DNA from 3 places in the Mesorhizobium hunchu genome. Region 2 is predicted to be linked to each of the others. Evidence: riboswitches for the same ligand, from Rfam matches in the RefSeq annotation. Region 2 holds a riboswitch; each other region holds the start of a gene.

Region 1 (11,686 bases), on a different contig from region 2:
AGGTCGTCTTCAAGCCCTTGCGCCACGCCAGCCGGTAAAGCTCGTCCAGCTTCCGGCCGCTCGGATTGGCGATGTAGAGATTGAGCGACTGCGCCTGGTCGATCCACTTCTGACGGCGAGATGCCGCTTCGATCAGCCACGAGGACTCGATCTCGAAGGCGGTGGCGTAGAGCGCCTTGAGGTCGTCCGGGATGCGGTCGATCTGCCCCACGGACCCGTCGAAGTATTTGAGGTCCGAGACCATCACCTCGTCCCACAGGCCCCTCGCCTTCAGGTCATGGACAAGCTGGGCGTTCACGACGGTGAAGTCGCCGCTCATGTTCGATTTGACGAACAGGTTCTGGTAGGCCGGCTCGATCGACTGCGACACGCCGCAGATATTGGAGATGGTCGCCGTCGGCGCGATCGCCATGCAGTTGGAATTGCGCATGCCAGTCTTTTTGACCCGTTTGCGGAGGCTCTCCCAGTCGAGGGTCGAACCGCTGTCCATTTCTACGCCGGGACGTGCTTCTTCCAGCAGACGGATGGAGTCGATTGGTAGGATGCCCTTCGACCACAGCGAGCCGTTGAAGCTCGGATAGCGACCCCGCTCGGCGGCGAGGTCCACCGAGGCGGAAATCGCATGATAGCTGATCGCCTCCATGCTCTCGTCGGCGAAAGCGACGGCAGCGTCGGAGACATAAGGGATACGCAGCTTCTGGATCGCATCCTGGAAGCCCATCAGGCCGAGCCCGACCGGGCGGTGACGCAGGTTCGAGCGCCGCGCCTCGGGGATCGTGTAGAAGTTTATATCGATGACGTTGTCGAGCATGCGCATCGCCGTGCCGACTGTCTTGGCCAGCCGGTCGAGGTCGAGGCCTTTTTCGATGACATGATTGACAAGGTTGACCGAGCCGAGGTTGCACACAGCCACCTCGTCCTTCGAGGTGTTCAGCGTGATCTCGGTGCAGAGATTAGATGAGTGCACGACGCCGACGTGGCATTGGGGCGAGCGAATGTTGCAAGGGTCCTTGAAAGTGACCCATGGATGCCCGGTCTCGAACAGCATGGTCAGAATCTTGCGCCACAGGTCGAGCGCGCGGACCTTACGGAACACCTTTATGCCGCCGGTGGCAGCCTTCGCCTCGTATGTCTCATAGGCGGCCTTGAACGCCGTGCCATAGAGGTCGTGCAGGTCCGACACCTCATCGGGCGAGAACAGCGTCCATTCGCCGTCCGCCTCGACGCGTTGCATGAACAGGTCCGGCACCCAGTTGGCCGTGTTCATGTCGTGCGTGCGGCGACGGTCGTCGCCGGTGTTCTTCCTGAGGTCGAGAAACTCCTCGACGTCGACGTGCCATGTCTCCAGATAGGCGCAGACAGCGCCCTTGCGCTTGCCGCCCTGGTTTACCGCGATGGCGGTGTCGTTGGCGACTTTCAGGAACGGCACGACGCCCTGGCTCTCGCCGTTGGTGCCCTTGATGTGGGCGCCGAGGCCGCGCACCAGGGTCCAGTCGTTACCGAGGCCGCCGGAATATTTCGCCAGCAGCGCGTTGTCCTTGACCGCCTTGAAGATGCCGTCGAGGTCGTCGGCGACCGTGGTCAGGAAGCAGGAGGAAAGCTGCGGGCGCAGCGTTCCTGAATTGAACAGCGTCGGTGTCGAGGCCATGAAATCGAAGGATGACAGGAGGTCGTAGAATTCGATAGCCCTGCCCTCGCGGTCGATCTCGCGCACGGCAAGGCCCATCGCGACGCGCATGAAAAAGGCCTGCGGCAGTTCGAACCTTTTTCCACGCGTGTGCAGGAAATAGCGGTCGTAGAGCGTCTGCAGGCCGAGATACTGGAAGTTCAGGTCGCGTTCCGGCCTCAGCGCCGCGCCCAATCGCGCCAGATCGAAGCGTCCAAGTTCGGGATCGATCAGTTCGGCCTCAATGCCGACACGCAGGAATTCCGGGAAATAGCTGGCGTAGCGCGTTGCCATCTCGGCCTGCGTCGCCTGCTCCGGGCGCCCAGATACGAAGGTGAGCGCCTCCCGGCGCAGGCGGTCGAGCAGCAGCCGCGCGGAGACGAAGGCGTAATTGGGTTCCTGCTCGACCAGCGTGCGGGCGGCCAGGATCGGCGCCAGCGACAGTTCGTCCAGCGAAAGGCCGTCATAGAGGTTGCGTTTGGCCTCGCTCAGGATCGGCGCGGCGGACACGGTATCCAGCCCGTCGCAGGCTTCTTCGACGATACGGGCCAGACGCTCCTCGTCGAGCGGCTTGAGCGATCCATCCTCCGTCTTGACGTGCAGCGACGACGCGGAACTTGCCGCCACCGACGCCTTTTCGGCGGCACGTTCGCGCGCCCGCTCTTCGCGATAGAGAACATAGGCGCGCGCCACCTTATGGTGCTCGCCGCGCATCAGTGCCAGTTCGACCTGGTCCTGCACGTCCTCGATGTGGAAGGTGCGGCCTTCGCCGACGCGCCGTGTCAGCGCGGAAGCCACCTGATCGGTGAGATCGGCGACCACATCGTGCACGCGCCTGGAGCCTGCCGCCGTCGATCCCTCCACTGCCAGGAAGGCCTTGGTCAGCGCGACCGTGATCTTCATCGGATCGAATGGCGTCACCGCGCCGTTGCGGCGGATGACGCGGTAACCCGGCTCCGCCGGCGTATGCCCGCTGTCGCTGGAAAGGATCGGAGCCTTGTCGGTCGCTTCGGTGTGGAGTGTCGTGGTCGCCGGCATCTGTTTCCCCGTGGCGTTGTGGACGGGGCGTGAAGCGGACGCATGTCGACAGGTGGACAGATGCCCAAGCCGCCGCAAGCGCACCTCCGGGACACCCCGCCCGTGGACGTTTCATGCTGTCACGGCAGGTCTCCTGGCTCGCAGGTCATCGCCCTTGTCGGCCTTCCCGATACCTCGCGGCATCAGTGGCATTCATCGACGCAGGCTCGCTGCTTACAGTTGCGGGGGCAGCGCCGGCATTCCCGGAATCGGGGCACCGGCTTCCCTCTTAGCTCCGAAGCAAGAATCGCTACGGAGAACCATGACGTCTACATATAGATCGCCAATTGCATGTTCCGTCAATATTTAGGGTCTCAGAAAGATCGCGATTGTGTGGATGACGGCCCGCCATGCCTCGCAACAATGCCGTTTCCAGCCGTACATCAGATCGATCCAGTCCTGAATTCCTTCGCGCGAATTGTCCTTGGAAATGAAAACGATCAGCACCGCCAGCGAGGTCAGCACAGCGGCGGCCTCGGGCGATCGGATATGTCGGCCGCCCGGACCAGATCACGACCGCCACCCTTCCTGTCTCCACCGACATTCCGATCAGCCCGCAGAAATAAAGTTGACTCATGGCATCATGTTTTAATATCCAGCCATTGCAAACACTTGCCGGGTTGGTCGACTAACCCGGCGGCGACCGTACAGGGCGCAGGCAGACCTTCAAGATCGCCCTGACCGGACGCATCGGTGGATAATCCGGGATGTCAGACATGACCAGCCTGAACTGCGAAGCGCGACTGCGCCTGCCGAATCTGCCGAGCTACATCGGCCTCATCGTCGACCGGTTGCAGAGCTTCGATGCCGATGTCCGCCAGGAGGCGCAAAGGGTCGGCTTCCGCTTCGCCTTCGGGCGGGCTTCCTTTGACATGAAGCCGGGCCTTCTGGTCATGCGCGCCGAGGCGGACGACCGAGACGGGCTTGCCCGTATCAAGGACCTGCTCGCCACGGCCGTGCAGGTCTATGCCAAGGAAGACGGGCCGGAGATCATCTGGAGCGGCGATCTCGCAGGGGACACGCGGCTTGCGCAGTTTCGCGAGATGACAGTCGCCTCCGTCTGCGACCTGACACCGCATATGCGGCGGATCCGGCTCACGGGCGAAGACCTCCAGCGCTTCGGCAAGTTCGGCGGCATGCACGTTCGCGTCCTGTTTCCCACCAGGACGGTTCCGGATCCGATCTGGCCGACCCTCGGCAGCAACGGATTGCCCATTTGGCCGTCAGACGAGCGGCGACCGGCGGCGCGGGTCTACACCATCCGCGCGCTCGACATCGACGCCGGCTTCATGGACGTCGATTTCCTCGTCCATGAGGGCGAAAGCGTCGGCTCGGCGTGGGCGCTCCAGGCCAAACCGGGCCAGAAGGTCGGCATCATGGGGCCGGTCGGCCGCCCTGTGCGGCCGGCGGACTGGTATGTGCTCGGCGGCGACGAAACCGCCCTGCCCGCGATCGGGCGCCTGCTCGAAACCTTGCCCGCTTTCACGAAAGGCGTCGCTTTCATCGAAATCGCAGACCGAAACGAGCGGCAGGCGATCGGCAATGCCACACAGATCGAATTGCACTGGCTGGAGCGGAACGGCAAGGCGGCGGCTATGGACGGGCGATTGGCCGGCGAGGTGCTGTCCGTGCAATGGCCGCGAGACGGTTCCACATTCGGCTGGTTCGCAGCGGAAGCCACCCCTGCCAAAACCGTGCGCGACCATTGGCGCGGCGCAATGGGGCTCGGCCGAGACCAGACGCTCGCCGCCGCCTATTGGCGCCGCGGAGCGGCCGGACTGATGGCGGGCTGACGCTGGTCCGCATTGGGCAACGCCGACGAACTTCAAAAGCGCCTAAAACATGGACCTGAGCGAGAGCTACAAGGAAACAGCGGAGCTTTCGAAGATATCGGGTTGGACAATTACGTGATCTTCGACCGGAAGGCCCGGTAGCCGATGCGCCGTCAGATACCGAGGGCTCAGGGCACCCCTTGGAAGCCAAAAAATACAGCATTTCCAAGGGATTTAAGTGGTGGGTGTGCACAGGATCGAACTGTGGACCCGCTGATTAAGAGTCAGCTGCTCTACCAACTGAGCTACACACCCACACGGCCGGCGAAGCCAGCTTGGGCGGGCATATAGCCGCCGCGTTTCGGCATGTCCAGCCCTGTTCGGCCATTTCCCTGCAATTCCGCCGCAAAGTCTTCTCGCGGCTTTTTCGCTCGGCTGCAACCGCGCCGGAAATCATGCAAATAAGGTTCCCTCCGCCACCTTTACGGCCTGCCCGCCGATGCGGCCGGCGGTCAGCCTGCCGCCTTCGACTTCCAGTTCCAGCCGGATTCGGGACGGCCGCCCCATCTCCAGCCCCTGCTCGATCCAATAGCGCGAGGTGCCATCGCCCGGGCGATCGAACTGCATGACGGCGCCGGCGAAGGCGGCGGCGGCCGAACCCGTCGCCGGGTCCTCGTAAGAGGGACTGCCCGGCACGATCATGCGCGCATGGAAGGCGCTCGCGTGATCCACCGTCTCCCTGCAATAGATATAGGGGCTGGCAAAGGCCCATTCGCTCTTTCGCGGCGCGAGTTCGGACCATGCGGCATTGTCGAGGCGCGCCCTGCCGGCCGCCGCGAGATTGGCGACCGGAATGGCGACATAGGGCACGCCGGCCGAAAAGAACGAGACCCGGTGATTCTCGAAGCCGATCTCGTGCGGGCCGAGACCGAGCGCAGCACCGATCGCTTCCGGGTCGGCGGAAAGCTCCAGTTGCTCCGGCAGCTTCGCCAGGTCGAACTCGGCGAATGTCGCGCCCTGTCCGCGCCGCACGGCACAGCGAACGGGACCGATGTTCTCCTCCAGCACGAAGATGGCGTCGGAGCCGCCGTTCTCCTCCAGTTCCGCAAGCGCCACGGCCGAGCCGACCGTGGGGTGGCCCGCGAAGGGCATTTCGTAGTCCGGCGTGAAGATGCGGAGCCGCGCCCTGTGCCTGGAATCCTCAGGCGGCAGAACGAAGACCGATTCCGACAGGTTGAACTCGCGCGCGACAGCCTGCATCGCCTTGGTGTCGAGGCCCTCGCAGTCGAGCACGATCGCCAGCGGATTGCCGGCCAACGCGCGGTCGGTAAAGACGTCGTAGACGAGGTATCTGCGGTTCTTCATGGCTTGCCCCGTTGCGAACATGAGCGAAATTTAACTTGAATTCAGGACCATAAGGCCCGATGTGTCCAACCATAGGGACGTTCGACAGCATAGGGGTCCGCCTTGGACCAGATTGTCAATCGGCCGGACGCTGATTCCGCTCCGGCAATCGAGACGGCCCTCGGGCTCGACGGCAAGGGACAGAAGAAGCGCCGCCGGCGCGGCTGGTGGTATGTGCTCGCCGCGATCATGGTCGCGGCCGCTGCCGTGGTCGTCTATCAGTCCCGTTCCGGCTCCTCGCCCGCCGTCGACTACACGACGGCGCCCGCGACGGTCGGCGACCTGACCGTCGAAGTTTCGGCGACCGGAACGCTTCAGCCGCTCACCCAGGTCGACATCTCCAGCGAATTGTCTGGCGTGGTGCGGTCCGTCGCGGTGGATGAAAACCAACAGGTCAAGCAGGGCGACGTGCTGGCCAAGCTCGATACATCCAAGCTCGAAGCGCAGATCGAACGCGCCGAGGCCTCGTCCAAGGCCGCCGCGGCCGCCGTCGAAACCGCCCAGATCACGCTCAAGGAAAACGAGCAGGCGCTGGCGCGGGCCAGCGAACTGACGCGGAAGGGCATGGCGACCCAGCAGGCGCTGGAATCCGCAACCGCCGAGCGTGACCGCGCCAAGGCCTCGCTCGACAGCGCGCAAGCCAATCTCGCCATCGCCAATGCCGACCTCAAGACCCAGCAGGCCGACCTTGCCAAGAGCACCATCTACGCGCCGATCGACGGCATCGTGCTGACCCGCTCGGTCGATCCGGGCCAGACAGTCGCGTCTTCGCTGCAGGCGCCGGTGCTGTTCGTCATCGCTGCCGATCTTCGGAAGATGGAATTGAAGGCGGCCGTGGACGAGGCCGATATCGGCACCGTGAAACCCGGCCAGAAGGCCCGCTTCACCGTCGACGCCTTTCCCGAACGGCCGTTCGACGCGACGATCCGCGATATCGCCTATGCATCGGTGACCACCGACGGCGTCGTGACTTATGACGCCCGGCTGGATGTCGACAACGGGCAGATGCTGCTGCGGCCGGGCATGACGGCGACCGTCTCGATCGTGACGGAACAGGCGAACGGCGTGCTGACGGTTCCTTCCGCCGCGTTCCGCTACCGTCCCTCGCTGTCGCGCGACCGCGGCTTCAGCTTCTTCAGCATGTTCACCGGGCGCGGCGGCCGTGGCCGCTGGCGCGACGGGCAGCAGGAAAAACCCGCGGAAGGCTTCCGCACCCTTTATGTACTGGCGGACGGCCATCCGAAGCGCGTCGACGTCAAGATCGGCGCGAGCGACGGCGACCGCACGCAGGTGCTCTCCGGCCTCGAGGAGGGCGACAAGGTCATCACCGACTCCCGGCAGCGGAGCTGATCCGATGGCCGCGCTCATCACCTTCGACCGCGTCTGGAAGACCTACGGTCAGGGCGAGGCTCAGGTCCACGCCCTGGCGGGCGTCGATCTCGCCATTCGACAAGGCGAGTTCGTCGCCATCATGGGGCCGTCCGGCTCCGGCAAATCCACGTCGATGAACATCATCGGCTGCCTCGACACGCCGAGTGCCGGCACCTACAGCTTCATGGGCGTCGATGCCGGGCGGCTGGATCGCAACCGTCGCGCCATGCTGCGCAATCTCTATATCGGCTTCGTGTTCCAAGGCTATAATCTCCTGCCGCGCACGACGGCGGCCGAGAATGTCGAGCTTCCGCTGATCTATCGCGGCGTGGCGAGCGCCGAGCGTCGGGATCTCGCCATGCGCGCGCTGGCCGAAGTCGGCCTGACCGGGCGCGAGCATCATACGCCGGCAGAGCTTTCCGGCGGCCAGCAGCAGCGGGTGGCGATCGCGCGCGCCATCGTCACACGCCCTACCCTGCTGGTGGCCGACGAGCCGACAGGCAACCTCGACACGGCGCGCACGCATGAGATCATGGATCTGCTGACGCGCCTCAACCGGGAATTGGGCCTGACCGTCGTCATGGTCACGCATGAGGCCGACGTGGCCGAATACGCCCAGCGCACGATCCGATTCCTCGACGGTCATGTCGCGTCCGACATGATGAATGTCGAGGTGGCGTGATGATCTGGGAAACCGTCCGCCTGGCGCTCCGCTCCGTTCGCCGCAATGCGCTGCGCTCGTTCCTGACGCTGTTGGGCATCGTCATCGGGGTGGCCGCCGTCATCGCCATGCTGACCATCGGCGCCGGCACGACGGAGAAGGTGAAGACGGACATTGCCAAGCTCGGCTCCAACCTTCTGGTGGTGCGCGCCGGACGCCCGGCCGGGCGCGGCGGCCCCGGCGGGCCTGAACAGCAGGTGCGCAAGCTGGGGGACAAGGAACTGGCAGCGCTCAGGGCGCATCTCACCGGCGCGCGCGCGATCGCACCCGCCGCGCAAAAACAGGTGCGGGTCATCTACGGCACGCAGAACATCACCGCAGGCGTGACGGGCACCGACAGCGACTTTCTGACAGCGCGCGACTGGACGCTCGCCTCCGGCCGTCCGTTTTCGGATTCCGAAGTGCGGTCCGGCGCGGGCGTTTGCCTGATCGGCGAAACCGTGCGCCAGCAGTTCTTCGGCGACGGCGATCCGGACGGCGAGACCGTCCGCGTCAACCGCTCGTCCTGCAAGGTGATCGGCCTGCTCGCATCCAAGGGCTATACGGGCTTCGGGCAAGACCAGGACAATGTCGTGATGATGCCGCTCGCCGCCTATCAGCGCCGCATCGCCGGCAATCGCGACATCGACAATATCTACGTTTCCGCCGACGACAGCACGCCCACGACCGAACTGTTGCCGCGCGTGGAAAATATCCTGCGCGACGTGCGCAGGATTCCGATCGGCGGTGACGACGATTTCGATATCCGCGACATGACGCAGATCGCCGACACGATGGCCTCGGCGACCACGACGATGACCGGCATGCTGTCCGCCGTCGCGGCGGTGTCCCTGCTGGTCGGCGGCATCGGCATCATGAACATCATGCTGGTGTCGGTGACCGAACGCACCCGCGAGATCGGCATCCGCCTCGCGATAGGCGCGCATGAGAAGCACATCCTCATCCAGTTCCTGGTCGAGGCGACGGTGCTTTCGCTGCTCGGCGGCATCATCGGCATCCTGATCGGCCTGTCTTTGGCCGGCCTGGCGTCACTGACGCTGACGATCCCCTTCGCGCCCTCGCCCGCCGTCATCCTGCTCGCCGTCGGCTTTTCCGCCCTGATCGGCATGGTCTTCGGCTTCTTCCCGGCGCTGCGCGGCGCAAGGCTCGACCCGATCGACGCGCTCAGACACGAATAAACGTCCGCCACAGGGCCGCGACGAAATCAGCCCGTCATGCCGGGTTTGAAAAATGCCATTCGACGAGCGGCTTCATGTGCGGCGCGATATCGTCCGGCAGGTCGTTGGCGCTGTGGATGATGACCGGCCCGGCGATCTCCGGTTCCTCCTGGGTCGCCACGAAGGCGTTAATCCGGTTGATGAGCTGGTTCGCGTTCGCCTGCATCCGGTAACGGCGGAAGATGACCGTGCCGCTGCCGGTCGCCAGAAGATAGTGCCGCTGGCCGGGCTGGCTGTCGGCCTCGGCGAGGTCGATGCCGATTTCCTCCATGACCTCGCGGCGCATGTTATAGGCCACGTCCACCTGCCCGTCGCGGAAATCCTCCAGCTCGAAGGAACCGGCGGCGAAATAGACCCGCCCGGCATTGACCGTTTTCGGCCCCATGCGGATGGCGACCAGCGCGCCGTCGCCGGCGACCAGCATGGCGTGCGCGAAGGCATGGCCGGCGTTCGGCGTCAGGCGGTTGCGCCGCCAGTACATGAACGTCGCGTAGCGCACGATATGGCAGCGTCCCGTCAGGCGCCGGTCGCGATAGGAAAGCTCCGACAGGAGCGCCACCGCCCCGTCGAAGATATGCGGGTTGATCGCGGTTTCGTGCAGCCAGTTCTTGTCGATGGCCGGCAAATTGTCGCGTTCGAAAGGATGCGGGGCGGGATCCAGCCTCACATCGATCTCATCGACGGGCAGGATGACATTCTGGGGCAGGTCGAAGCTCATGCGTGACTTTCTTCAGGCGATATCGAGGGTGATGGCGACGGGACAGTGGTCCGAGGCCTTGGGCCGATCCCAGCCGACGCGCGGGAATCGTTCGACCTCCTGCCCTGCCGGAAACGGCGTGCGGTAGGGCTGCCCCTGACGCACGATATCGGGAACCGACTTCGCGTTTCGCCGTGCAAGCGCCGACGAAAGCAGGATGTAATCGAGCTGGCACAGATGGCGCTCCTGCGGCCCACGCGTATGGTAGAGGGTCCAGCGATCCATCTGCGGCCTCCGCTCGACAACGTTTTCACTGAACCCGTCTGCCAGGAGCACGTCCAGGCACGAAAGCGGTTCATCGACGACCTCGAACCGATACCCCGAATAGCCGTCGCCGTCGATGACCGCACGCTGACGATAGTCGTTGAAATCGCCGCAGATCGCCCAGCGCTTGTCTGCGGCATGATCCTTGCCGAACCGCTGCTCGATGATGCGGCGAACGGCTTTGGCCTCGGCGACCCGGACCGGCATGGTCGCTTCACGCCCGTTCAAGCCGTTGCGCGGAGGCCCCATCGACTTGAAATGGACGAGATAAAGCGTGAACGGCTTGCCACCGACCGTAAGGTCGACCTCGAGGCAATCGCGCCGGAAGATGCGTTCGGTCGGCTCATGGCCCGATGCCGCCAGTTCGGGGGTGAACAGGCCGAACTCCTCGAATGTCACATAGGCATGGCTTGTCATGCGCACAAACTCGATCGGCTGCCCGTCGGCCGTCTCGGCGCGCATCATCAGCGCCACGTCGATGCCCCGCGAATCGTTGCCGGAGGTGGTGTATTTCTGGCGGTAGCCCTCGCCGATCATCTTGAAGAGATAGCCGTATTCGAACGCCTTCAACGCCTCGATATTGTCGACCTCCTGCAGGCAGATGACATCCGCCCGGGCCGCAGCAATGGCCAGCGCCGTCAGTTGCCGCGTGTCGTCCGAATGGGCGATGGTGCGTGCCTGTTCGAGATAGCGGTATTCTGCCTCCGTCCGGATATCGAACAGGGCGAGCGTCCGGTCCTCGTTCAATTGATTGCGGAAACCGGAAAAGTCGAACCTGTTCATCAGGTTCTCGACGTTGAACGTGGCCAGACGAAGAGACATGATGGCGACCATTGCCCGCTCGGCGGCGTCAAGACAAGTCCGGAACGGCAAGATCATGCCGGTGCTCGTGCAACTTCTCCGTTCATCGCCCGTTCATTGTAGGAAACCCATGCTTGGCCTACGGGTCCAGGCTTGGGGTCAACCTTTGGAGTGTGCGATGAACAAGCTCTTTGCAAAACCTCTGCGATCCGGCCTGATTGCGGCGGGACTTATCGTCGGTCTGGCCACGCCTCTGATCGCGGGCCCAATGCCGCAGCCCGGTCCAATCGCTCCTGCGTCTGAAAACGCCCTGCTTCAGGTGCGCGACAGCACGGCCGGCGGCGGCACCAGCATGAACCAAATGATCTGGCGCCGTAACCACGGCAGCCATTGGCGCGGCAACCAACGGCATTGGCGTGGCGATCAGCGCCATTGGCGAGGAAACAGGCACCATTGGCGCGGGGATCGCTACTGGCGTTACCGGCACCATCGCAACCACTATCGCGGTTCGGGCCTTTATTTCGGCCTCGGAGTGGTGCCGGGCTATTATTACGGCACACGACACACTTATCGGTCGGGCTCGGCCCATGTCCGCTGGTGCTATAACCGCTACCGTTCGTATCGGGCGTGGGACAA
Region 2 (11,686 bases):
CTCGGCGTTGCCGTCACCGACGTGTTCGAAACGCTGCAGATCTATCTTGGCTCGCTCTACGTCAATGATTTCAACCAGTTCGGTCGGACGTACTCAGTGCGCGCGCAGGCGGATGCGCCCTATCGCGCCCGGCCTGGCGATATCGCCAAGCTCGAAGTGCGCTCCAGGTCCGGGGAGATGATCCCCCTGTCGGCCTTGATGAAGGTCGAGCCGACGGCCGGGCCGGAGCGCGTCAACCGCTACAACGGCTTCCTCTCGGCCGATATAAATGGCGGGCCGGCGCCCGGCTATTCTTCGGGCGAGGCGCAGGCCGCCGTCGAGAAGATCGCCGCCGAAACACTGCCCAAGGGGATCGAGTTCGAATGGACCGATCTCACCTACCAGCAGATCATCGCCGGCAATTCGAGCCTCATCATCTTTCCCCTGGCGTTGCTTCTGGTCTTCCTCGTTCTGGCGGCGCAATATGAAAGTCTCGCCCTCCCCGTGGCGATCATCATGATCGTCCCGACGGGGCTGCTCGCCGCACTCGTCGGTGTCTGGATCACCCATGGCGACAACAATATCTTCACGCAGATTGGCTTCATGGTGCTCGTCGGACTCTCCGCCAAGAACGCCATCCTCATTGTGGAATTCGCACGCGAACTGGAATTCTCCGGACTGACGCCGAAGGAAGCGGCAATCGAGGCAAGCCGGCTCAGGTTGCGGCCGATCCTGATGACCTCGATGGCCTTCATAATGGGCGTGGTGCCGCTCGCACTATCGACCGGGGCTGGCGCCGAGATGCGTTCGGCGATGGGCATTGCGGTGTTCGCCGGCATGATCGGCGTGACGGCAATGGGCATTTTCCTGACACCTGTCTTCTATGTGGTCATGCGGCGGCTGACCGGCAATCGCCCGCTCAAGCAGTCCAGCCAGTCGACGATGGCGGTCCACGGCACATTGGCCCCAGCCGTGGAACGATAGGCTGAAATGACCTCAAAATGGGCCAACCGGACCACCAAGCATGTGCAACGGCATATTCCATCTAATGCCGTTGCACCCGGACGATTGCGAATGATCATCCTGTAAACGTCTATACGCTCTTTTGCGGTCGTGAAACTTGCCATTCCCCAAGCATGCGGATACTCTGGTCCGCTTTTTAAGCAAGCTTGGGGGCCGTTAGCGGCCTGGCTGGTTCCGGCTGGGATTTGCGATAAGCTGCCGTTCTGCAGGCGGACTCTTTGTGGTCGTTTCGCTTTCTCTGTCGCTGTCCAAATGCTGCCATACATCCAGCGACCGATTCTCGGCGTGAGTGGGGTCTAAGCCGGGCCGGTCGTTTCGAAGCTCGGATTTCCAGAGTGGGACAAGATATTTAGCGTCGCTCCAACAAGGAGACGGGTGCCTTCCCCATCCCGCCGAAGCCGAATATCCACTTTTTAAGTTTCATAGCGCCGACGAGATCGGCCGCGCCCTATCTGGGCACTTTCGGAGTATCTAGGATCAGGTTCGCTGGAACCGGCGCGCACCAAGCCCATCAGGGCAGGTATGCGGCCAACGCATTCACCAGGTTAACGGTAAGGCCGTGGCCGATAGCACGACCGCATAATCAGCTTTGCTATAGAATACGAGCGGCATCGTCGCTCGAGCAACGGCAAAGGCGCCACTACCGATCCCGAACAGCGCGAGATATCCTCCCACTGCTAGGAGACTGACCCCACCGTTCCAGACCGTAATTAACCCAACGGAATGATCGCTCCCGAAACCACGGCGATCGAAAGAGCATCCCATCGGCTTCCGCCGAGGAGGTCGATGATGCGCCCTCCGACCTTGGCAGCACTTACGAGCGATGCAATCGCAACCGCTTTTGCAAGATCGGCACCCAGCGCCCGAAAGAGTTCGATCCTAACGGCCTGAACCCCGAAGGTCACGAGACCATTCAACGCGATCGCCACCGCGATCAACCCGAAGACCCGTCCCTTTCCGCCGCTCCCTCTTTCTGTGGGCATGGCTGTCGGCATGGTCCGGGTCGCCGGCAGCGCAAGGCAAACGAGCGGACAGACCAGCAGCGCCATGGTGGCCGCGTAGATCAGGGCGGTCGTCCGCCAACCTGCCCAATGATCGAGCAACGCCGTAATGCGCGTGGAGGAAAAGGTGTTTGTCTCGATGATGTCGGCGCCGGCCTTGACGTAGGCGTAGTGGATATCCTCGATAGCCTTCGGCTGAGCCAGGATCAGAAGGTCGTTGTTGGCCTGCTGATGACAGGCGCAGCCGACGAAGCGGTCGCTGCGGAAGTGGTCTTCCTGAAGTCCGAGACCCTGGATCTGCATGCCCATCGCCCCGTCGAGGACAAGGATTCGCTCACGCGCGGCGGCCTGGAGCTCGGCAAGGATTTCGGAGCCGTCCGGCTTGGCGGCGACCGGCCCGAAGAGCTCATCGACTGAAGACATATGCGACGTTTCTCATTCCCGGCACGGCATTACCGGAAGCAAGCCACATAAAGACATCTTTATGTCAATATACGATTTGTCGGCTTACCGCTCCTGACGCGGCCGCAGCAGCATCCAGACGACAAACACCGCGCCCAGAGAGCTGGTGACGATGCCGATCGGCAATTCCTGCGGCGGCAGCAAGGTGCGCGCCAGCAGATCGCTGGCCAGCACGATCACCGCGCCGAAGACCGCGCAGGCAAGGATCAGCCTGAAATGCAGCTCGCCTGCCAGGCGGCGGGACAGATGCGGTATCATCAGCCCGACGAAGCCAATGACGCCGGCGACGGCCACCAGCAGCGCCGTGGCGAAAGCCGAAACCAGGAAAGTCGACCAGCGAAGACGCGCGACCGGCACGCCGAGGCTTTCGGCCGTGCTTTCCCCGGCAAGCAGTGCGTCGAGGCTGCGGTGGCTGCGCAGGGCGAACCCGCCGACGCTGGCGGTGCCGACAAGGGCAAGCCCTATATTGTCCCAACGCGCAAGACCAAGGCCGCCCATGGTCCAAAACAGCACCGAATGCGCGGCCCTCTGGTCGCCAGCGAACACCAGATAGTTCGTCAGCGCGGTGAACAGGAACGAAACCGCCAGCCCGCCGAGAATGAGGCGCTCGGGCCCCTGGCTGTGAATGCGCGACACGAGTCCGAGCACGACCAGCGCCGCCAGGATGCCGCCGCTGAAGGCGGCGACGGGCAAGGTCCAGATGCCGAGCCGGTCGCCGAAGACGGTTATCACCGATACGGCTCCGGCCGCCGCGCCCGAGGACAAACCGAACAGGAAAGGATCGGCCAGATCGTTGCGCGTCACCGTCTGCAGCAGAGCCCCAACGATACCGAGGCCAGCGCCAACCAGAACGGCGAGGATCGTGCGCGGCAGGCGCAGTTCGACGACGATGCTCGCGACCGGACCGGAACCTTGTCCGTCGCCGAGTCCGAGGGCACCGGCAATTGCCCTCAGCACATCGTGCAGCGGGATCACCGTCGAACCGAAAGCTATCGACAAAAGCGCGAGGGCGACGACCGCCGCCGCCCCGCCCGCCATCGCCGATCGGAAATAAGAGGAGGCCAATCTCAAAAGGCGTCGGGATACATCGCCTTGGCGATCTTCTCGATCGCGGCGATGTTGGCCGGCCCGGGCGTCAGCTCCTCATAGCGCAACGGCACGAACCGCCCGTTCTTCACCGCATCCGTCTCCTTCATGGCCGGGTGCGCCTTGAGGAACTCCATCAGCTTCTGTGCGCCGCCGCCGTCCTGGTAGTCGAGCAGGATGAGGAACTGCGGATTGCGGGTGGCGACCGTTTCCCAATCCGTGTTGCCCCAGCTCGTCTCCATGTCGGCCATGATGTTGACGCCGCCAGCCGCCTCGATCATCGCAGTCGGCATGGCGAACTTGCCCGCCGTGAACGGCTTGTCCTCGCCGGAATCGTAGAGGAACACCCGTGTGCCCTTGCGGTCGCCGACCTTTTCCTCGATGCCGGCAAGTTCGGTTTTCCAGCCCGACACCAGCTTTCCGGCTTCCGTTTCCTTGTCGAAGATCTTGCCGAGCTTTTCGATATCGCCGTAGAGGAGGTCCATCGACGCGGCGGGCCGGTTCTTGTCCAAGTGCACGCAGCTCTCCGTCAGCACCAGCGTCTTGATCCCATGCTGGGCAAGCGTATCCGGCGTGACGTCGCCGCCCGGCTTCATGCCGTAGTACCAGCCGGCGAAGAAGAAGTCCGGGTTCGCGGAAAGAAGGTTCTCCATCGTCGGATATTTCGGCGCGAGTTCCGGGATGGAACCTTGTTCCTTGATGAACTCGGGCGTGAGCTTGTACCAGCCGGTGATGCCGGTGACGCCGACCATGGAAGGCTGCAACCCGAGGGCGAAGGCCATCTCGGACATGTTGATGTCATGGACGACCGCCCGCTTCGGCGCGGCATCGAAGGTCAGCGGCGTACCGCAACTGTCCACCGTAATCGGATAGGCGAAGGCCGGAAAGGCCAGAAGGGCCGGGATAAGCGTGAAGGCGACGCGCCTGAGCATTGAATGGTCTCCTATAGGTTTAGCGGGAAAGACGAAGGGGTATGTCGAAGACGGTGAGTTCGCGGTCCTCCACGGGATGCGGGAGCCGCAGCACGTCGATGGAGAACACATCGCGGACAAGGGCGGCGTTCAACGTCTGCCGCGGCGGGCCATACGCCTTGAGCCGGCTGGCATCCATGATGGCGACATGGGTGGCGAAGGGCGCTACGAGCGACAGGTCGTGCAGGACGGCGATAACTGCTATGTCCAGGCCGGCCACCAGCTCGACCAGTTCGCCACGGGCGCGCGGATCGAGGTGATTGGTGGGCTCGTCCAGGAAAAGCACTTTTGGCTCCTGGGTCAGCGCCCGGGCAAGCTGCACCCGCTGCCGTTCGCCTCCCGACAGGGAGCCGATGGTGCGACCGAGCACCTTCAGCATGCCGGTGCGCCGCAGCGAGTCCACGACGATGTCGCGGTCCGTGCTTCTTCCGCGGAGGCCTAGGTGCGGCACGCGACCCAGTTCGACATATTCGATGACGGCCAGCCGCGGGTCTGGCACGTCGCTCTGGCCGACCACCGCGATACGCAGTGCCCGTTCCGCAGGGGACAGCCGACGAAGAGGTCTGCCATCCAGCCATACCTCCCCGCTTGTCGGTCGCAGCAAACCCGCCAGCATGCGCAGGAGGGTGCTCTTACCCGCACCGTTCGGGCCGACAATGGCGAGGCGTTCGTTCTTGTGAACCTGCAATGCGACCGAACTGACCAGTTCCAGTCCATCCTTCGTCCGGAAGCCCAGATCAGCGCATTCGACGAGGGCCGCTGTCATTGGAGGCTGTGCTCCGCGGGGGCGGGTATGCGTGCGATGATCTTGCCGGCAAGGCCCGCCGGGCGCTGACCTTCGTTGCACCAGCCGCCCAACAATGAGGTATAAAGATCCGCAAACTCCAGCAGCGCCTGCGCGTGCAAGTCCGGGTCGATATCCCCAAAAAGGTAGCTTGCCTTGCCCGGCGCCGAGAAGCCGACTGTCAAGGGACGGTCGCAGCCGGCCATGCAGCCAACGCCGCCGAGAACGAGATCGCACGTCGTCCGGGCGGCAAGAAGGTCTTGGAGCCGGCCCAGCAATAGCAACCCAGGCTGACCGTTCCCACCACGGCACCGGGTGCAGACGTGAATAGTGTGCTTGGTCGCCGCCACTGCAAACCGCCATCTCGAAATGGGGGCGGAAGGATGTCCGGATCGCGGTGGCAACCGCTCTCGAAGCGTCCTCCCGGAACACCCCGTCCGGTCAACTCGTCGCGATGGCAGGTCTCCTGGCTCGCGGGTCACCGCTCGGTCCTACCTTCCCAGCCGTGAAGCCAGTGGCATGTCGGACGTCGCTAACCGCTCACAGTTGCGGGGGCAGCCGCGGCATTGGCTCTGGAGCCTCACCGCGTTCCCTTTTCATCCCGGGCCTTGCGGACCGGGAACCATCGGTGGGGACCATAGGATCTGCCGCGGCCAATGGCAATCCGGACGGCGAGCTACCGATCTCGCCACGTCCCGAGCGCGACAAGGATCGCGTCGAGCCCGTCCGTCAGGGCGGCCGGTCCCGGTTGCAAGATCAGCGGCGACTTGATCTCGACGGTATGGCCTTTGCGGACGGCCGGGATAGCCTCCCATCCGGGCCGGGAGCGAATCCTTTCGGGAACCACTTTCTTGCCGCACCATGAGGCCAGGACGATGTCGGGTCTGGTGCCAACCACGTCTAGCGAGGAAACGATCCGGTCCTTGGCAGCCCTCTCCTTCGCCTTGCCGGGAAACACGTCGTCGCCGCCTGCGATACCAACAAGTTCCGACACCCAGCCGATACCGCTGATCATCGGCTCGTCCCACTCCTCGAAGTAGACGCGGGGCCGCTGTAGCCCCCGGACCGACTTCTCTATGCCGCGAAGCCGTTCTTCATAGCTGCGCGCCAGCGTCTCCGCCTTTTCGGCCGCTCCGACGAGAGCGCCGACCGTGCGGATCATGGCGAAGATTCCGGCTATGTCGCGCTGGTTGAAGGCGTGGACCGCGACGCCCGCGCGGACAAGCTCGGCCGCGATGTCGGCCTGAAGGTCGGAGAAGGTCAAAACCAGGTCCGGCTCGAGCGCCAGCACTTTCGGAATATCGGCGGAGGTGAAGGCCGAGACGCGCGGCTTCTCGCGGCGGACTTGCGGCGGGCGGACGGCATAGCCGGAAACCCCGACAATGCGGTCCTGCTCGCCCAGCAGATAGAGCGTCTCCACCGTCTCTTCCGTCAGGCAGACGATGCGCTCGGGAGGAAAGCGCATCCGCTCAGGCGTAAGCGCCGTCACGCCCGGCTTCCGGACGTGCAAGGAAACCGATGGAGAGGGCAAGCTTGTGAAGCGATGCCAGGGCCGCGAGCGCCAGCATGTTCGGCCAGAGGATTTGTAGGATGACAGGAAGCGAGAATGCGTCATCTCCGGACGGCAAGACTGCGGTCGCCGAGAACAGGGCGAGTTCGTAGACGGCGAACGCGACCGTAAACCCCGCGACGAGCACCAGAGGCCCGGACCGGATCCTGGCGCTTAACAAGGACACGGCACCGGTTGCGAGCGCGGCCGCGACGCCGATCGCCGCACCCCAGGCAAAGCTGTCCCATATCCTCGGATAGCCGAGCGCCAGGTAGCCGACCGTCTGATTCGTGAGCCATGCGACGCCCGTCAGCATTAGCGCGCCGCGCCGCGGCATGTTGGCAGCGGCAACGGTTGCGATCGCCGCGAATGGCATGGCACAGGCAAGCGCGAAGCTGAACACGACGCTGAGGGCGGCGACAAAGACCACCCAGCAGCCCTGGCGCAGGCTGGCGGAGCCATCATGCATCACGGCGATGTTCATGACGCGAGTCATATCGCGACCTGCCTGGCGTTTCAACGCCGCCAGCATGATGCCGATCTCGGGCGGGCGGCCACGTAACAGCACGAGGGTCCGGTCGGCCAGTTGATAGGCGTGATCGGGCGCGTGCGTGGTGAAGACGACGGCCAGTCCGTCATCGGCAAGGCGCGGTGTGGGCAGCCGAGGCTACTGGCTGACTTCCTTTCTCGCGGTATCGCCGGAGAAGCCGCGGCGCCAGTAGGCGACGGCAAGGTGCTCGTTGCGGCTCAGGCGGCAGTCCTCGCGCAGATATTTGCGGATCGAGCGGAAGGCTGCGTGCTCACATCCGGTCCACGCAAAAACGGGTCGGCCGTCCGAGGGCATGGCCACATCGCGCACGGCCCGTACGAGCCTGTCTGTCGTTCCGGCCGGTGCGCCGTCCCGGCAGAGCCATTGCAGGTCGAGTTTGGCGGCCGAGCGCAGGTCCTGCCGTTCGGCCGCATCCGCCACCTCGATGCGCACCACCGCCTTCGCCCCGGCCGGCAGTTCTTCCAGGATGCGGGCGATGGCCGGCAGCGCCGTCTCGTCGCCGGCGAGCAGATACCAGTCCGCCTCGCCAATGCTACCGCCCCCCGGGCCGGTCATGCCGACGATATCGCCCAGCCGGGCATCGGCCGCGAAACGGGCGCCCGGCATTGCCTCGCCCTCATGCAGGACGAAATCGATGTCGATCTCACCTTTCGCCACATCGATGGCTCGGATCGTGTAGATGCGTACGTCCGGACGGTCGGCGGTCTCGGGCCAGCAGGGCCTTCCATCGGCGCCGGTCGTCGGCCAGACCGGTGGCACGCCGCGCCGCTTCGGAAACAGAAGCCGCACATGCAGGCCGCCCGAGGCGAAGCGCTGCAGGTCGTCGCCGGCCAGCGTGACGCGGCGCATTCGCGGCGTCACCTGCATCGTGCGGACGACGCGCATCTGGCGGAAATAGGGCAGGGGCGAGCCCGCCGCGCCGTCGCCCTGCCAGACGATCTCAGGCCGCTCGTCGATGGCGAAGGTCAACAGATGCTCCGCCAGCGCCAGCTTCACATAGGCGAGAGCGACCGCGTCTTTGCCTTCGGCCGAAATCCTCAGGCAGCCCTTGCAGGCTTCCAGGCCGGCCACGCCGAAGCCGGTGTCGATGCGGCTGCACAGACCATCCACCGTCACCTCGCCGAATTCGCGGAAATGGGCGCACAGGCGCTCCATCACCGGCTTCGGAGAGGCCAGCCGCACCTCTGCCGAGGCGGTGAAGGTTCGCGGCATCTCAGCCATGGCGCGGCACTCCCTTTGCGAGCAGATAGATCAAATACGGTCCGCCGACGAGCGAGGCGAACAGACCGAGCGGAAGCTGGTATGGAAAGACGGCAATGCGCGAAAGCCAGTCGGCCAGGACCATCAGCAACGCGCCAAGTGCTACGGCTCCCGCAAGTTGCTCGCGCGCGCGGCCGAGGCCGAGCAGGCGCGCGAGATGCGGCGCGATCAGGCCGACGAAACTCAGCGGGCCGACATAGGTCGCGGCGAGCGCTGTCATCAATGCGGCAAGCCCGATGACGACGAGGCGGGACGGGCCGACGCTCAGCCCGAGCGCTTTTGCGCTCGGTGCGCCGAGCGCCAGCAGGTCGAGCCAGCGCGTGAGGAGGAAAAGCGGAGCGACGAGGAGGATCGCGCCGGACAGTGCGATGCAGGCGTCGAACGCGACCGCGTCGTTGGTCGAGCCGCTCAGCCAGCGCAGCAGCGTGTAGGACTGCTGGTTGCCGAGCGCAATCATGGCCGTCAGCACCGCGCTGCACAGCGCGTTCATGGCGATGCCGGCAAACAGCAGCCGTTCCGGACCGAGGCCGCCGCGCGCGCCGATCGAGAGGATGACGAGGAGCACGGCGAGCGCGCCGGTCGCCGAAGCCGCCAGTTGCAGGCCCAGCGCGGCGCCAAGCATCAGCGCGATGGCAAGGCCGGCTCCGGCTCCGGCTCCGACACCGAGAACCTCGGGGCTTGCCAGCGGGTTTGCGGTCACGCGCTGGATGACCACGCCGGCCGCACCCAGCATCGCGCCGGTTGCCGCAGCCACGGCGACGCACGGCGCGCGCCATTCGAGCAGATCCGGCAGCACGTCGCCCGAGGCGATCTGCCAGCCGCGCGGACCGATGCCGACCGACAGGGCGACGGCCGCTGCCGCCACGACGCCCGCTGCGGTCAGGAGAATGAGGGACCACGGTCTGGGCGACCGTCTTGCGGTGTCGGCTTGCGCGCCCATGGAGGGCCATTCGAACATCTTCAGCCGCGGCAGCAGCCATAGGAGCAGCGGTCCGCCAAGCAGCGCGGTGGCGGCGCCCGTTGGCACGCGCTCGCCGCCCGGTCCCGAGAAGACCTGCACCAGCCCGTCGGTCAGCCACAGCAGGATGGCGCCGACCAGCGGTGTCGCGACCAGTTTCTGGCGCAGCGAACGCGCGCCGGACAGCGTGGCGAGCGCCGGCGCGGCGAGGCCGACGAAGCCGATGATCCCGACCTCCGCCACCACTGTGGTCGCTATCCAAACGGCCAGCACGATGACGAGGAACCTGCTGGTATGGACGGCAACGCCGAGATTGCGCGCCGACTGGTCGTCCAGGCCGAGGATCGCCAGCGGGCGCAGGAGCAGTCCGGCCGCGAGCAGCCCCAGAACCAGCCTGAGGCCAATCGAGACCGTCGGCTCCCAGCTTTGTTGGACGAGCGAGCCACCGCCCCAGATGAACAGCGAGAAGAGATACTCGCCGTTGGCCAGGATGAGGGCGGCGCTGAGCGAGTTTGCTGTCAGCGCGACCATCATGCCCGCAAGCACCACCGCAACGGGTTCGAGACCGCGCCGCCATGTCAGGCCGAGGATCAGCGCCACGGCGGCGACGCCGCCGGCGAAAGCCACCGTGCCGGCGGAAAATTCCATCAGGCCGTGCGCATAGATCTGCGCCGCCGCCATGGCGAGCTGGGCGCCGGCCGAGATGCCGAGCGTCGACGGCTCGGCGAGCGGATTGCGCAGGACGTGCTGGAGCAGCAGACCGGACAGGCCGAGTGCCGCGCCCGCGACGAGCGCCACGGCCGCGCGCGGCAGGAAGCTGTAGACCAAGATGACGCGGGAGAGATCCGTGCCATCCGCGCTCGACGCGGCCGCCGGCCAGAGATCATACAGCCGCAGGCCGAACAGCATGGCCGCGACGAGCGCGAGCGTCCCCCAGAATGCCGCGGGCAGGAAAGAACGGTCAGCCATGCGCCAGCCCGTGCACGCCGTCGACCAGCAGTCTGGCGAAGCGCCGTGCCGAAGGCAGGGCGCCGAAATGATTGAACGGATCGAGGAAGATCGCCCGTCGCTCGCGCACTGCAGGCAGCGCGTTCCACAAAGCGTTTCCGGCGAGGCCACGCCGGACTTCGGGCGGCAGCGGGCCGATCACGACGATACAGGCCTGAGGCACGCGGGCCAGCGCCTCGATGCCGACCGGCGCCGCCGCGCTGTAGCTGGTCTCTTCGGTCCAGGCATTGTCGAGTCCCAGCCGGCCGAGCACGTCGCCGGCCATGGCGTCGGCGCCGAAGGCTCGGAAATGCCGGGAATCGCCCAGGCTGATGACGAAGAAGGGGCGATGCGCCACGGGTGCGAGGGTGTCGCGCGCGCGGCGCAGAAGCCGCTCTGTTTCGTCCACATAGGTTCCAGATTCCGTCGTCCGGCCCAGCCGCTCGCCGAGCGCCAGTGTGGAGGCCACCGCCAGCGGATAGGGCGGCTTGCCGGCCTCGTAGACCGGCAGCGAGAGGACCGGGGCGATGCGCTCCAGCGACGGGCGCTGATATTCGTAGAAGCCGGAAATCAGGATCAGGTCGGGCTCGATAATGCGCAGGAGCTCGAAGTTCGGCGAGCCGCGCAGGCCGAGATCGGTCACGCCGTCCGGCACCGTCGGCTCGACAGCAATCTTGCGAAACTGGACGAGTTCGGTGGCTGCAGCCGGCACCGCGCCGATCGCCAGCACCGTTTCCAAGAGGCCCCAGTCGATCACCGCGACTTTCGTCTCGGCCGCCGCCGCACCGGCGGGCAGAAAGGGGAGGCCGCCGACAAGCGACAGCAGGCGGCGCCTGTCGATTCGCCCGGTCATAGGACGTAGCTGATCGGCGCGCCGGTCCGCGGATGGGCCAATATGCCCATCGGCAGGCCGTAGATGCGATCCAGCACCGCGCCGTCCAGGATTTCGTCCGGCGTCCCCTGCGCGACCAGTTCACCCTCACGCAGCGCGATGATCTCGTCGCAATAGCGCGCCGCCATGTTGATGTCGTGCAGCACAACGACCACGCCCATTTCGCGCTCGCGGCTCAGGTCCC
Region 3 (7,491 bases), on a different contig from region 2:
AAATCCTGGAGACAGCCAGGAAGCTTCGCGCCGCGAGTTGGATCGAACAGCGCGATCGCGGCGTCACGAAGATTCCGTCGAACGATTTCTCGCTCTACGACCACGTGCTCGACACCGCCGTGATGGTCGGCGCCATTCCGCCGTCTTACGGCTGGAACGGGGGCGACGTCCCGCTCGATACTTATTTCGCCATGGCGCGCGGAGACCAGAACGCCGATTGCGGATGCGGCAATCCCGGTCACGCGCATGGCGTCTCGGCGCTTGAGATGACCAAATGGTTCGACACCAATTATCATTACATGGTGCCGGAACTCGCCGAAGACCAAAGCTTCCAACTGGCTTCCACGAAACCGCTCGACCACTTCCTCGAAGCCAGGGCGCTGGGCATCCACACACGCCCCGTCATCCTTGGTCCGGTGACGTTCCTGAAGCTTGCCAAGGCGCGGACCGGGGCCTTCGGCCTGATGTCCCTGCTGCCGAAGATCCTGCCGGTCTATGTGAAGCTCCTCAAGCAACTCAGCGAGGCGGGCGCCGACTGGGTGCAGATCGACGAACCCTGTCTGGTGCTTGACCTGGAGGCCACCGAGCGCACGGCGCTGGAACTGGCATACAGCCGGTTCGAGACCTCCGTCCCCGGCCTCAAGATCATGTTGGCGACCTATTTCGGTGCGCTCGGAGAGAATCTGGAGGCGGCGCTGGCGCTGCCCGTCGCGGGCCTGCATATCGATCTGGTTCGCGCTCCGGAGCAATTGGGAAGGGTGGCTCGCTTTGCCAGCAGCGATCTTGTGCTGTCCCTGGGCCTTGTCGACGGACGCAACGTCTGGAGGACAGACCTCAACGCAGTTCTCGAGCAGGTCAAGCCTGTTGTCGCCGGCTGGCCTTCGGATCGCATAGAGATCGCGTCGTCCTGCTCGCTGTTGCACGTCCCGGTCGACGTCGAACTGGAGACCGGGCTCGATCCCGAACTGAAATCGTGGCTCGCCTTCTCCGCTCAGAAGATGGACGAGTTGGCCGCCTTGTCGAGGGCGCTGACCGAGGGGCGGGATTCCGTCTCCGATGCTATAAAGGCAGCATCCTACGCTGCCGCTTCGCGCCGATCCTCGCTCAGGGTTCACGATCCCCTGGTCGGCGGTCGGCTGGCAAATATCGAAGACGCCATGCTGCGGCGAACAGGGCCTTTCGCGGCACGGCGCAAGCTGCAGGCGCGACAGCTCGATTTGCCAGCCTTTCCGACGACCACGATCGGATCGTTTCCACAGACGGCCGATGTTCGCAAGGCGCGTTCCCGCCACGTCAAGGGAGAGATGAGCTATGTCGACTACGAGGCTTTCCTCAAAAGCCAAACCGCCGAAGCTATCCGCTGGCAGGAGGAAATCGGCCTCGACGTGCTCGTGCATGGAGAGTTCGAGCGCAACGACATGGTGCAGTATTTCGGCGAGCAGCTATCCGGCTTCGCCTTCACGCAGCACGCCTGGGTGCAGAGCTATGGCTCGCGCTACGTTCGGCCGCCCATCATCTACGGTGACGTTTCACGCCCCAACCCGATGACAGTGCGCTGGTGGCGATATGCCCAGTCGCTGACCGGTCGGCCGGTGAAAGGCATGCTGACGGGACCGGTGACCATCCTCAACTGGTCGTTCGTGCGCGATGATCTTCCTCGCAGCACGGTATGCCGGCAGATCGCGCTGGCGATCCGCGACGAGGTGGCGGACCTCGAGAAGGCAGGAGCCAAAATGATCCAGATCGACGAGGCTGCCCTGCGCGAAGGATTGCCGCTGCGCAAATCGGACTGGAGCACCTATCTGGCCTGGGCCGTGGAATGCTTTCGCCTGTGCTCGAGCGGCGTGGCGGACGCCACCCAGATCCACACCCATATGTGCTACTCCGAGTTCAACGACATCATCGATGCGATCGCCGCCATGGACGCGGATGTGATCTCCATCGAGACATCGCGCTCGAAGATGGAGCTTCTGGATGCCTTCAGGAGCTTCAAATACCCCAATGAAATCGGCCCGGGCGTCTATGACATCCATTCGCCGCGCGTGCCGGACGTCGCCGAAATGACCGATCTGCTGTCGCTCGCCCGTCAACGCATCGACGACGACCAGCTCTGGGTCAATCCGGACTGCGGCCTGAAGACGAGGAAATGGGAGGAAGTCCGCCCTGCTCTCGTCAACATGGTCGCGGCGGCACGCGAACTGAGGAAGGTCGCGAAGGCAGCTTGAACCTGCCCGGCCGCTTCGCTTGTTTCGGAAGCGGCCGTCTCGCCGTTCTCGCTCGAGCCGTCGAACCGCTCCTCAGCAGCCGCAAGGACGTTTCGGCCAACTGCCGTTGCCGGCAACGGCGACCAGCAGCATCCGCAGGCACTGGACGTCGGGATGGAATAACATGCGCCGGTCGATGAGAGCGATCTGCCTGCGCGCCGCAGCCGCGAGGTCGGCGCCGTGCGGCACCGACATCAGCCAGTCTGCGAACACCTCTTCCGGCGGCGGCAGGGGCGACACCGCCCGCATCGCCTCGGCATTGAACGGGCGTCTCGCCGCGATCGTGTCGTCGTCGTCGCGAGCCGTCATGCTTCGATCTCCAGCGGCGACAGCGGTTTCGAGCAGCAGGCAAGGATGAAGCCTTCGGCGATCTCGTCGTCGAGGATGCCGCCGTTGTGACTCATCTCGACTTCGCCGGAGAGCTTCTTCACCTTGCAGGTGCCGCATAGGCCGAACTCACAGGCGGCCGAAATGCGCACGCCAGACGCGCGTGCTGTCTGAAGCACCGTCTGGCCCGGCTGGCATTGGCCCTCGACGCCGGAAACGGCGAACTGGACCGGAATAGTCTCAGCCTGCTCGCCGGCATCGCCGCCCGAGAATGGTGCGGGAATTTCCTCGACCACCGGCGCAGCAAAACTTTCCTGATGATAGCGCGCCATGTCGAAGCCGGCAGCCGCCAGCATCTCGCGCACGGCGCGCATGAACGGTTCCGGCCCGCAGCAGAAAGCCTCGCGCTCACGGAAGTCGGGCGACAGCAGCGGCAGCCGCACGGCATCGATGCGACCCATATGACCGAACCAGCTTTCCCGGCTCGACCGTTCCTCGATCAGGAAGCCGAGCGAAAGGCCCGGCATGTGCGCGCCGAGCAGTTCCAGTTCCTTGCGGAAGATGATCTCCTCCGGCCGCCGCGCGCAATTGACAAAGGAAACGTCCGTCCACGGCGCGCAGTCGTTCAACCACCGCAGCATCGACATCATCGGCGTGATGCCTGAACCCGCCGAGACGAACAGGTATTTGGCGGCCGGGTGGTTGTGATGGGTGAAATCACCGGCCGGTCCGAATGCCCTGATGCGCGTCCCCACGCCGAGATTGTCGAACATCCAGCGCGTGCCGATGCTGCCTGGCTGTGCCTTGACGGTGACGGCGATGGAGAACGGCCGCGACGGTGACGACGACAGGGTGTAGGTGCGCATCAACGGCCCGTCAGCCGCCGGCAGTTCCAGCGTCACGAACTGGCCGGGCTTGTAGCGGAACCAGGTTTGCGCATCGGAGCGGAAGGTGAAGGTCCTGACGTCCGGCGCCTCGTCCGAGACGCCGATCACCTCCAACACCTGCAGCCGGTCGTTCCAGGGCGCCATCTCATCGAGGTGGCGGTAGAGAGCGAGATCAGTCATCGCGTTCACGCCGGCCTCCTCACGCCACGCTGCGCAGCGCGGGCCTGTCGTCTTCAGCAAGGCGCGGCTCGATGAACCCGGCATACCAATCGACGAACTGGATTACCCCGCCTTCATGCATCTCTGAGTAAGGGCCGGGCTCGTAGGCGGGCGACTTGATGCCGAAGGCGTTCTCCTCGACGATACGGCGGTCCTCGTCATTGGTCTCGGTCCAGACATGGATGAGGTTCTGGAGATCGTAATCGACTCCCTCGACGGCATCCTTATGCACCAGCCACTTGGTCGTCACCGCGGTCTCGGTGGCGCTGATCGGCAGTACGCGGAAGGTGACGGCATGGTCTCCGAGAACGTGGTTCCACGTGGTCGGATAGTGATACAGCAGCAGCGCGCCGATCTTCTCCGCAGACACGTTATCCGACAGATTTTTGCTCACCGCGCGCTTGCCGGTCATGGTGTAGGACACGGCGTCACGCAGCAGCGGGACACGTGTCGCCCGGTATTGGCCGGCGTCATCGATGCGGAAGCGCGACGGCAGTCCGTGGGATTCACACCGCTGCCAATGGGCCAGGATCTCCGGATCTTTCTCTGCGGCGTTCGTGGCCGTGATGGTCGGCGCTTCGGGGAACGTCTTGCAGAGCTCGGGATGATTGGCGGCGCAGTGATAGCACTCGCGATTGTTCTCCCACACGAGCTTCCAGTTGCCCTTTTCGATGATGGTCGATTCGTAGGCGACCTTGGCGTCGATGAGGTCATGCGGCGCGAAGAACGGCTCCATCAGCGCGCGGAACGGCGCGAAATCGGCCGGCTGATCCGCGAGGCAGATGAAGATGTAGCCGGCGACGCTCTCGCAGGCGACGGGCTTGAGGCCGAACTCCTCCTTGCAGAAGCCGTCCGCCATCTGGCGCGCGAAGACGAGCGAACCGTCGAGGTCGTAGGTCCACTGGTGATAGGGGCAGACCAGCCGCGCGGCGGTGCCGCGCTCGGTGTTGCACACCCGGCTGCCGCGGTGACGGCAGGAGTTGTGAAAGGCGCGAATCCGGCCGTCGCGGCCGCGCACGATCACCACCGGATAGTCGCCAACCTGTACGGTGAAGAAGGCGCCTGGCTTGGCGATCTCGCAGTCATGCCCGACGAACAGCCAGTCGCGATACCAGATCAGTTCCATATCCAGCCGGAAGAAATCCGGATCGATGTAGAAGGGCTGCTGAAGGGAAAAGCCGTCGCGCCGCTCGCGGATCAGCCTCAGCATCTCGTTGCGTGTATCCATGTCCGTCCTCGCATTCGCACAAGGACTGAACTGGTGGTGATTGAGGGGTAGATGGCCGCAGGCAAGCATCGCCCGAAGCGCTCTGCCTCTTGACCGCCCACCGCGATCAGTCAGGTTATGTCCGAGGCTGGTTTCCGGGCTCCGAAGCTGGCCTTGTCAGGCCGTCCCGACACCTTCCCGGGCTTTCCGCCCAGTGGTTTCAGTCGGGGTTCAGCTCCGCTACCGTTGCGGGGGCAGCGCCGGCATTCCCTCTGAAAGAGGCACCGGCTTCCCAATTATCCCGCCGTCGTTTCCGCTGACGGGCACCTTGAACATCTCGATCAGACCACGAAGCGACCCCAAGCGAAGCCATGAAAGCGACATCGGCAAAGCGCGAAGGCGACAACCACATAACTCTGGTTGATATGTTATAATATTACAGATATTAGTCATCGCCCAACCATCTGACAGGCGAAACGATGTCCAATCACCGACTACCCGTCACCGTGCTTTCCGGCTTTCTCGGCGCAGGCAAGACCACGCTGCTGAACCATATCCTCAACAATCGCGAAGGCCGCCGCGTCGCCGTCATCGTCAACGATATGAGCGAGGTGAACATAGACGCCTCGCTCGTGCGCGACGGCGGGGCGAACCTGTCGCGCACCGACGAGCAATTGGTGGAAATGACCAATGGCTGCATCTGCTGCACGCTGCGCGACGACCTTTTGCTGGAAGTGCGCCGGCTGTCGCGGGAAGGCCGCTTCGACTATCTGCTGATCGAAGGCACCGGCATCGCCGAGCCACTCCCCATCGCCGCCACCTTCGATTTCCGCGACGAGGACGGCGAAAGCCTGTCGGACGTCGCCCGGCTCGACACCATGGTCACCGTTGTCGATGCGGCCAACCTGCTGAAGGATTATTCCTCGCGCGATTTCCTCCACGAGCGCGGCGAGACGGCGGGCGACGGCGACGAGCGTGCGCTGGTCGATCTGCTGGTCGAGCAGATCGAGTTCGCGGATGTCGTGGTGCTCAACAAGGTTTCGGACGCGCCCGCCCAAAACCTCGATCTGGCGAGGAAGATCGTGCGCGCGCTCAACCCCGACGCCGATCTGGTCGAGACGGATTTCGCGCAAGTGCCGTTGGATAGGGTTCTGGACACCGCGCGGTTTGACTTCGAGAAGGCACAGACGCACCCGCTCTGGTTCAAGGAACTGAACGGCTTCACCGACCACGTTCCCGAAACCGAGGAATACGGCATCCGCTCCTTCGTCTATCGCCAGCGACGGCCCTTCGATCCGGAGAAGCTGAAGGCGTTTATCGACAGATCGTGGCCGGGCGTCGTGCGCGCCAAGGGATTCTTCTGGTTGGCGACACGGCCGCACCACGTCGGCGAGATCAGCCAGGCCGGCGCGCTGATCCGCACCAACAGGCGCGGCCTATGGTGGGCCTCGGTGCCGAAGCACCAGTGGCCCGACCACCCGGAATGGCGCGCGGCAATGAAGCCCTATATCGACCCGGTCTGGGGCGACAGGCGGCAGGAGATCGTCTTCATCGGCTGCGACCCGATGGACGAATCGGACATACGGCGAAGACTGGACGAATGCCTCGTCGCCGAAATTGATTTCATGCCGGGGCGCTGGCGCAACCTGCCCGACCCGTTCCCGAGTTGGGAAGTCCAGGCGGCGTGAGCACAGCCGATAGCGGAGCAGTGCACGGAGAACCGGCATCGTCGGTTCTCCGTACAGAGCGATGCGACTGCCCAGTCCATAATCGGCTGAGCTACCGCTCGCACCGCACCCGGTCCAGGGAGCCGAACCCGGAATGTGCGGGCGAAGGCATGGCCGAACTCAATCCCATGAGAGCGCCCCACCATTCTGGTATTCGATGACGCGGGTCTCGAAGAAGTTCTTCTCCTTCTTCAGGTCCATCGCCTCCGACATCCACGGGAATGGATTCTCCGTCTCGGCGAAGACCGGCGTGAGGCCGAGCTGGGCACAGCGGCGGTTGGCGATGAAGTGCATGTATTGCTCGCACAGCGCCGCGTTGAGCCCGAGGAAGCCGCGCGGCATGGTATCGCGGCCATAGGCGGCTTCGAGTTCGGCGGCATCGGCGATCATGCCGCGCACTTCGTCCTGGAACGCTTTGGTCCAAAGGTGCGGGTTTTCCAGCTTGATCTGGTTGATGACGTCGATGCCGAAGTTCAGATGGATGGATTCGTCGCGCAGGATGTACTGGTACTGCTCGGCGATGCCGACCATCTTGTTGCGCCGGCCGAGCGACAGGATCTGCGCGAAGCCGGTGTAGAACCACATGCCCTCGAAGATGACGTAGAAGGCGACGAGGTCGCGCAGGAAGGCCTGGTCGGCTTCCGGCGTGCCGGTCTTGAAGTCCGGATCGTCCAGATGCTGCGTGTGCTTGAGCGCCCACGCCGCCTTGTCGGTGATCGAGGGCACCTCGCGGTACATGTTGAACAGCTCGCCCTCGTCCAGCGCGAGGCTTTCCACGATGTACTGGAAGGTGTGCGTGTGAATCGCTTCCTCGAACGCCTGCCTGAGCAAATATTGCCGGCATTCGGGATTGGTGAGAT

What was found. A riboswitch is a leader RNA that binds a small molecule or an ion and turns the genes downstream of it on or off. The one in region 2 is predicted to bind cobalamin.
Region 1: it holds a riboswitch for cobalamin, as region 2 does, so the genes downstream of both, ABMA46_RS12685 (ribonucleoside-diphosphate reductase subunit alpha) here and ABMA46_RS06660 (ABC transporter ATP-binding protein) in region 2, are expected to answer to the same signal.
Region 3: it holds a riboswitch for cobalamin, as region 2 does, so the genes downstream of both, ABMA46_RS12700 (aromatic ring-hydroxylating oxygenase subunit alpha) here and ABMA46_RS06660 (ABC transporter ATP-binding protein) in region 2, are expected to answer to the same signal.

Annotation. Positions count from the first base shown of each region.
Region 1 is NZ_JBEBMG010000006.1:104,369-116,054, reverse strand. It holds gene ABMA46_RS12685 (ribonucleoside-diphosphate reductase subunit alpha) at 1-2,704, opposite strand, end outside; cobalamin riboswitch at 2,811-3,023, opposite strand; gene ABMA46_RS12680 (DUF2218 domain-containing protein) at 3,460-4,536, shown strand; tRNA gene ABMA46_RS12675 (tRNA-Lys) at 4,755-4,830, opposite strand; gene ABMA46_RS12670 (PhzF family phenazine biosynthesis protein) at 4,969-5,880, opposite strand; gene ABMA46_RS12665 (efflux RND transporter periplasmic adaptor subunit) at 5,983-7,269, shown strand; gene ABMA46_RS12660 (ABC transporter ATP-binding protein) at 7,274-7,972, shown strand; gene ABMA46_RS12655 (ABC transporter permease) at 7,972-9,189, shown strand; gene ABMA46_RS12650 (hypothetical protein) at 9,224-9,946, opposite strand; gene ABMA46_RS12645 (endonuclease/exonuclease/phosphatase family protein) at 9,959-11,071, opposite strand; gene ABMA46_RS12640 (BA14K family protein) at 11,229-11,686, shown strand, end outside.
Region 2 is NZ_JBEBMG010000002.1:651,769-663,454, forward strand. It holds gene ABMA46_RS06640 (efflux RND transporter permease subunit) at 1-963, shown strand, start outside; partial or broken gene ABMA46_RS06645 (homocysteine S-methyltransferase family protein) at 2,112-2,426, opposite strand; gene ABMA46_RS06650 (FecCD family ABC transporter permease) at 2,511-3,503, opposite strand; gene ABMA46_RS06655 (ABC transporter substrate-binding protein) at 3,533-4,483, opposite strand; gene ABMA46_RS06660 (ABC transporter ATP-binding protein) at 4,503-5,288, opposite strand; gene ABMA46_RS06665 (DUF1636 family protein) at 5,285-5,788, opposite strand; cobalamin riboswitch at 5,746-5,948, opposite strand; gene ABMA46_RS06670 (cobalamin-binding protein) at 5,983-6,771, opposite strand; gene ABMA46_RS06675 (hypothetical protein) at 6,776-7,387, opposite strand; gene ABMA46_RS06680 (DUF2218 domain-containing protein) at 7,523-8,626, opposite strand; gene fhuB (Fe(3+)-hydroxamate ABC transporter permease FhuB) at 8,619-10,592, opposite strand; gene ABMA46_RS06690 (ABC transporter substrate-binding protein) at 10,585-11,463, opposite strand; gene ABMA46_RS06695 (ATP-binding cassette domain-containing protein) at 11,460-11,686, opposite strand, start outside.
Region 3 is NZ_JBEBMG010000006.1:116,809-124,299, reverse strand. It holds gene metE (5-methyltetrahydropteroyltriglutamate--homocysteine S-methyltransferase) at 1-2,225, shown strand, start outside; gene ABMA46_RS12710 (hypothetical protein) at 2,298-2,573, opposite strand; gene ABMA46_RS12705 (FAD-binding oxidoreductase) at 2,570-3,658, opposite strand; gene ABMA46_RS12700 (aromatic ring-hydroxylating oxygenase subunit alpha) at 3,678-4,925, opposite strand; cobalamin riboswitch at 5,034-5,250, opposite strand; gene zigA (zinc metallochaperone GTPase ZigA) at 5,384-6,592, shown strand; gene ABMA46_RS12690 (ribonucleotide-diphosphate reductase subunit beta) at 6,752-7,491, opposite strand, start outside.